One region of the Pseudonocardia nematodicida genome, then DNA from elsewhere that is predicted to be linked to it. Evidence: riboswitches for the same ligand, from Rfam matches in the RefSeq annotation. Region 1 holds a riboswitch; the other holds the start of a gene.
What was found. A riboswitch is a leader RNA that binds a small molecule or an ion and turns the genes downstream of it on or off. The one in region 1 is predicted to bind thiamine pyrophosphate.
Positions count from the first base shown of each region.

Region 2: it holds a riboswitch for thiamine pyrophosphate, as region 1 does, so the genes downstream of both, WIS52_RS16840 (3-oxoacyl-ACP reductase) here and thiO (glycine oxidase ThiO) in region 1, are expected to answer to the same signal.

Region 1 is NZ_JBEDNQ010000006.1:52,102-55,492, reverse strand. Features, by position in the region: gene WIS52_RS15550 (hypothetical protein) at 1-388, shown strand, start outside; gene thiE (thiamine phosphate synthase) at 482-1,183, opposite strand; TPP riboswitch at 1,219-1,331, shown strand; gene thiO (glycine oxidase ThiO) at 1,330-2,559, shown strand; gene thiS (sulfur carrier protein ThiS) at 2,556-2,777, shown strand; gene thiG (thiazole synthase) at 2,780-3,391, shown strand, end outside.
Region 2 is NZ_JBEDNQ010000006.1:316,439-319,829, reverse strand. Features, by position in the region: gene WIS52_RS16855 (hypothetical protein) at 1-338, opposite strand, end outside; gene WIS52_RS16850 (hypothetical protein) at 463-966, opposite strand; tRNA gene WIS52_RS16845 (tRNA-Thr) at 1,212-1,288, shown strand; TPP riboswitch at 1,479-1,579, shown strand; gene WIS52_RS16840 (3-oxoacyl-ACP reductase) at 1,642-2,454, shown strand; partial or broken gene WIS52_RS16835 (LuxR C-terminal-related transcriptional regulator) at 2,511-2,606, opposite strand; gene WIS52_RS16830 (hypothetical protein) at 2,719-2,970, opposite strand; gene WIS52_RS16825 (ABC transporter ATP-binding protein) at 3,173-3,391, shown strand, end outside.

The sequences.
Region 1 (3,391 bases):
CGGTACCTCCGTGGGCAACGTCTGGGGCGGCGCCCCGGCCGAGGAGCAGAGCGACGAGGGCACCGGCGCCGACTCCGGCGACCAGACCTCCGCCGAGACCACCACCGACGAGTCCGGGACGTCGACCGATCCCACCGGCGAGTCCGGCCGGCAGGACGGGACCGGCTCCGGTGACGGGCAGCAGGACTCGACCGGCGAGGCGACCCCGACCCGCGAGCCCGGGTCGGGACAGACCGACCAGGGCACCGGTGGCCAGGGCGGCAGCGGCAACCAGGGCGGCCAGGGCTCGGGCAACCAGGGTTCCGGCAATCAGGGCTCGGGCGGCCTCGGCGGTCTGGGCGGTGTCCTGCCCGGCGGCCAGAGCGGCGGCCAGGGCTCCGGCGGCTGACCGGACACGCCCGTCACCCCGCGGGCGCTGCGGCACCCCGGGACGGTGCGCGGCGCCCCACCGACCGGGCGCCACGCGGCGCGGCGGGGTGTCTCAGGCCGGGAGGCGGGAGCGGAGGCGGGCCGCGGCGTCGCGCGGGTCGCCGGCCTCGGTGATCGCGCGGACGACGACGATCCGGTCCGCGCCGGCGTCGAGCACCTCGCCGAGGCGCTGCTCGTCGATGCCGCCGATCGCGAACCACGGCCGCGGCACCGTCCCGGAGGCCCCGGCGGCGTCGCGGTCCCGCCCGGCGACCGTCCGCACCAGGTCGAGCCCGGGCGCGGGCCGTCCCGGCTTGGTCGGTGTCGGCCAGGTGGGACCCACGCAGAAGTAGTCCACGCCGTCCTCGACGGCGGCGGTCAGCGTCTCGTCGGCACTGTGCGACGACCGTCCGAGGAGCACGTCGTCGCCCACGACGCGGCGGGCCCAGGACACCGGCAGGTCGTCCTGGCCGAGGTGCAGCACGTCGGCACCCGCGGCCAGCGCGACGTCGGCGCGGTCGTTCACGGCCAGTAGCGCGCCGTGCCGGGCGCAGGCGTCGGCCAGCACCTCCAGCGCGGCGAGCTCGGCCTTCGCCTCCAGCGGGCCGTCCGGGCCGCCCTTGTCCCGCAGCTGGACGATGTCCACCCCGCCCGCCAGTGCGGCGTCCACGAACTGTGCGAGGTCGCCCCGTTCGGTGCGGGCGTCGGTGCACAGGTAGAGGCGGGCGCGGGCGAGCCGGTCGAGGCGCCGGGCGCGGAGATCGGTGTCGGACACGGCCCGGAGGCTACGGCGTACCGTGGGGACGTACGACGATCGACCACGGGAGCCCGGCGAGCGGGCTGAGAGGGGACCTGAGCAGCGGTCCCGACCGTCGAACCTGATCCGGGTCATGCCGGCGCAGGGAGTGAGGTGCAACCACCATGACCGGACGGCTCGCCGTCGCCGGCGCCGGGGTGATCGGCCTGTCCGCGGCCCGGGAGGCGGCGCGCGCCGGGTGGCGCGTCACCGTGTTCGACCCGGCGCCCGCGACCGGCGCCTCCTGGGTCGCCGGTGGGATGCTCGCCCCGGTGACCGAGGCCTGGCCCGGCGAGGAGGACCTGCTCGCCCTCGGCCTGGACTCGGTCGCCCGGTGGCCCGGGTTCGCCCGCGCGCTCTCCGCGGACGCGGGGACCGACGCCGGCCTGCACGCCGCCGGCACCGTCGTCGTCGCGACCGGTACCGGGGACCGCGACGAGCTCGACGCGCTTGCCGGCTACCTGGAGTCGCTCGGCCGCCGCGTCGAGCGCCTGAACGGGCGCGGGATGCGCCGCCTCGAGCCGGCGCTCGGCCCGGACGTCCGCGGGGGCCTGTCGGTGCCCGGCGATCCCTCCGTCGACAACCGGCGCCTGCTCACCGCGCTGCGGACCGCCGGGGAACGCGCCGGGGTGGTCGTCGACGAGCGGGCGGTCGGATCCGTGCGGTCCGCCGACGACCGGGTCACCGGCGTGCGCCTGGCGGACGGGTCCGAGATCGACGCCGACGCCGTCCTGGTCGCGGCGGGCGCGCACTCCGCTGCCCTGCACCCGGTGCTCGACGGCCTGGTCCGGCCGGTGAAGGGCGAGATCCTGCGGCTGACCCGGCGGGCCGGGGCGCTGCCGCCGCCGTCGGTCACCGTGCGCGCACTGGTCGACGGACGACCGGTGTACGCGGTGCCTCGCGTGGTACCCGGCCACGGGGACCTGGTGATCGGTGCGACGACGGCCGAGAACGGGTTCGACACCGCCGTCACCGTCGGCGGTGTCCGGGACCTGCTCCGGGATGCCGAGCGGGTACTGCCCGGGATCGCGGAGTACGAGCTGACCGAGACGGCGGCCGGGTTGCGTCCGGGGAGCCGGGACAACATGCCGCTGATCGGGCGAGCCGGGCCGGAGGGACTGCTGGTCGCCACCGGCCACGGCCGGAACGGCATGCTGCTCGCGCCGGTCACGGTGGCCGCGGTGGGCGCGCTGCTGGCCGGGGAGGACGTGCCCGACGCCGCCCGCGCGGCCGATCCCGCCCGGTTCGGCCCTCGGGGCGAGGCCGGAAGGGCCCCGGACGCGACGGCCGGCGGTCGGCACGGGACCGCCGGTGCGGTGGCCGGCGCCGCGGCGCGGCCGGGAGGAACGCAGTGACCGAGAGGAGCGCGGTGATGCGGATCGAGCTGAACGGCGAGAGCCGGGAGATCGACGGTGAGCCCCTGCTCGCCCGGGTGCTGACCGAGGCCGGGCTGCCCGAGCGGGGGATCGCCGTCGCCGTCGACGGGGAGGTCGTACCGCGCGCGACCTGGCCGCAGCACCGGCTCGCCGACGGGGCGCGGGTCGAGGTCCTGACCGCCGTCCAGGGAGGATGACCATGAGCGAACGGGCCGACGCGCCGCTGACCATCGGCGAGGAGAAGTTCGACTCCCGCCTGATCATGGGGACCGGGGGTGCGGCGAACCTCGAGATCCTGGAGCGGGCGCTGTCCGCCTCGGGTACCGAGCTGACGACCGTCGCGCTGCGCCGGGTCGACGTCGCGGGTGGCACGGGGCTGCTCGACCTGCTGCGCCGCCTCGGGATCCGGGTGCTGCCGAACACCGCGGGCTGCCGGACGGCGGCCGAGGCGGTGCTCACCGCACGGATGGCGCGTGAGGCGTTGGAGACCGACCTGGTCAAGCTCGAGGTCGTCGCGGACGAGCGCACCCTGCTGCCGGATCCCGTGGAGCTGCTCGACGCCGCCGAGCAGCTCGTCGACGACGGGTTCACCGTCCTGCCCTACACCAACGACGACCCGGTCCTGGCCCGCCGCCTGGAGCAGGCCGGGTGCGCCGCGGTCATGCCGCTCGGGTCACCGATCGGCACCGGGCTGGGCATCCGCAACCCGCACAACATCGAGATGATCGTCGACGGGGCCGGCGTGCCGGTGGTGCTCGACGCCGGGATCGGCACCGCGTCCGAGGCCGCGCAGGCGATGGAGCTGGGGTGC
Region 2 (3,391 bases), 260 kb from region 1:
GCCACGTAGTCACCCGGATCCCCGGCCTGCCGGCTGTCCCACCAGCTGCGGTCGGAGCACCGATCGACGGTGGTGACCTGGGGTTCCGGCTCCGGAACCGGGAGCGGCAGCTCGGGGATGACGCGTGCCGGTAGCGGAGGCGCGGGAATCAGCTCGGCGACGGTGGGCCCGGCCGCCGCCGGCGCCGCGGCCGCGACAGGCCCCGGAGGCAGCACGGCGGAGGCCAGGGCGAACGTCTGGGCGCCGGCCGTGACGAGTCCCGCGACGAAGGTCAGTGCCACGACGGCCCCGAGGGCGGTGCGGACGACGCCGCGGTGGCGTCGGCGGTGCGTGGGCATCGCGGCGTCCTCCTCACCGGGCCGGCCGATGCGACCCGTTCGCCGGGTTCATCGCGGCGTGTGGAGCAACGGTTGCAAGACCGAGTGGCCGTTCATCGGAAGTGATGAGGAGGTGCGATGCCCGTCATGAGGTGGTCCCGACCGGGCGGACGTCGTCGACGGCGATACCGAGCTGCACGAGCAGCGTGAACAGGTCCCAGTGCGTCCGCAGTCCGCTGATCAGGGTCGTCGTCTCCCCCAGGCGTGACGCGTGCGCGAACGACGCGACCGTGATCGCGTGCACCTCGGCCGACCGTCCTGTCGGCTCCACACCGGGCAGCAGCCACGGCAGCGGGCGGTCGTGGACGAACGACACCACGGTCTCCTCGACCAGCCGTCGCTGGTCCAGCACCCGGGACGTCCGCCGGAACGCGAGGTCCGCGGGCAGGTGTCCGATCAGGTCGTCGCCGAGGAACCGGCGCAGCTCCGGCCGTCCCGCGCCCGTGCCGACGGGCAGGTGCTCGACCACGCAGTCGTCGGTCACCAGCGCCAACGCGGCGTCCGCGTCGTGCGCCTCGTGGACCGCCCGGTGGAAGGAGTCGTAGAGCTCGCCGACCCGCCGCATGAGCTGCTGGATCACGACGGTCATCGGTGACCCCCTGCGGCTCGCGTGGCGTGTCTGTTCCCTCCGGGATCGTGACACTCGGTGCGGCGTCATGCCGAGTGGGTCGTCCGGATCGCCCGGGCACGCGAGCCGTCGGTCCGGTGTGATCGATCCTGGGCCGAGTACAGGGGCAGTGACCGGCGGATCGGCCGAGATCCACACGCCGAGTGGCGGCGGGGTGGGGGTCGTCGGCGGCACCGCGGGGCATCGCTACACTGAGCACGCACCACGCCGCCTTAGCTCAGTCGGTTAGAGCGACGCACTCGTAATGCGTAGGTCTGGGGTTCGACTCCCCAAGGCGGCTCCACGAAGCCCCTGGTAGCGACGCTACCGGGGGCTCTCGGTCATGGTGGGCCGGGGACGATCGGGAGACCGTGCGGCGGCTCCGCATCGAGCAGGAGCCAGGCGGGCTCCGGAATTGCCCGGCTCGCTACGGGCCGGCAGCGGGGTGCGCGTCAGCCGCGGCGCCGGGACCCGGGGGCGCGGGTTACGGTGGCTGCAGTGACACGGGGTGCCGCCGATACGACCGGTGGCTGAGACGAGACCCGTCGAACCTGATCCAGTTTGTACTGGCGAAGGGATGTCACGCGGCGTCACGTCGGGACGGTTCCCACGCGCACCGTGCGACCGCCCTCTCGCCTCGCACGGGAGGCAGCACACATGACCGACACCGCACCGCAGTCCACTAGCAGCGAGCCGGGCGCCGGCCCGATCCCGCTCGCCGAACAGGTCGTCGTGGTCAGCGGCGGCGCCCGGGGCCTCGGGGCCGCCGTCAGCCGGGCCTTCCTCGACCACGGCGCGCGGGTCGCGATCGGGTACCACCGCAGCCGGGACGCCGCCGAGGCGCTCGCCGCGGAGTACCCCGGCCGCGGGTTCGCGGTGCCCCTCGACGTCACCGACGCCGACCGGGTCGGGGCCGGGGTGGAGGCCACCGCCGAGCAGTTCGGCGAGCCGGTCAGCACCGTGGTCAACAACGCGCTGGTGGACTTCGTCTTCGACGGCGACGCCCGCCCGAAGGCCCACGAGCTCACCAGGGCCCGGCTCGACGCCCAGCTCACCGGCTCGGTGCACGGTCCGTTGGCGCTGATCCGTGCGGCGAGCCCGGGGATGGCCGGGCGCGGCTTCGGCCGGGTGATCAACATCGGCACGAACCTGGTGCAGAACCCCGTGGTCCCGTACCACGACTACACGGCTGCGAAGGCCGCGTTGCTCGCCCTGACCCGCACCCTCGCGCACGACCTCGGTCCGGACGGCATCACCGTCAACATGGTCTCCGGTGGACTGCTGCGCACCACCGACGCGAGCGCGGCCACTCCCGAGGCGGTGTTCGACTCGATCGCGGCCTCCACCCCACTCGGCCGGGTCACCACGCCCGCCGAGCTCGCCGACGCGGTGCTCTTCTTCGCCTCGCCGTGGGCGCGCGCGATCACCGGCCAGAACCTGATCGTCGACGGCGGCCTGGTCAAGGGCTGACCGGTCGGCTCAGCCGGAGGAGTCGTCGAGCCCACGTCGTGCACGAGCAGCGCCACCTGGACGCGGTGGGTGAGGTCGAGCTCGGTGAGGATCGCCGAGACGTGCGTCTTCACCGTGGCCGCGCTCAGGTGCTGCCGCTCGGCGAGCTCGTCCTCCGCGCGGCCCGTCCCTCTCCGACTTCGGTCGTGCGATGTCCAGCCGGTCCACCGATCCGTGCGACGACCGGGTGGCGTTCCCGGAGTCGTGGAGCACCCGTCGACGTGGCTACTTCTTCAGCTTCCTGCGGGCCTTCGCGACCTTGCCGTAGCCCTTGCCGCCCGTCTCGTGGGCCTGCCCCTTGGCCTGGAGCTTCTTGTCCCCGGTCGCCGTGCCGGCCGCCTTCTCGGACTTGCCCGCCGCGACGGCGCCCTTCGCCTTGACCTGGTCGGGCAACGCCTTCACCGCGGTCTTCTTCGCCCGGTCCTTCATCTTCGCCGCCTTCTTCGCCGCCCTCGTCGTCTTCGCGTTCTCAGCCATGGATCCCCCTCGTCCCGGGGCCCCGGTTCGAGCACCCCGCCACAGCAGAGCGTCCGCCCCGGGCCGGTGCCAAGGCGACGTGCCGAGTGACGCCGTTCGCTGGCGGTAAGAGCCTCCGTCCGGATCAGCGGGACGACGCATTCGATCCGGGTGCCCGGGACGGGTGGAGGCGGCAGACTGGCCCCGCATCAGGGGGTGCGACATGGCGGAGGCAGCGACGGAACGGGACACCACCGGGCGTCGGGCGATGGCGTTGTTCGCGCCCTACCGGGGACGGCTCGTCCTGATCGCGCTGGCCATCCTGACCACGTCCGCGCTCGGGGTCATCACCCCGTTCCTCACTCAGCGCGTGTTCGACGACGCCCTGTTCGTTGCCGGCGGCCCGCGGCTCGGGCTGCTCACCACCCTGGTCGGCGCCATG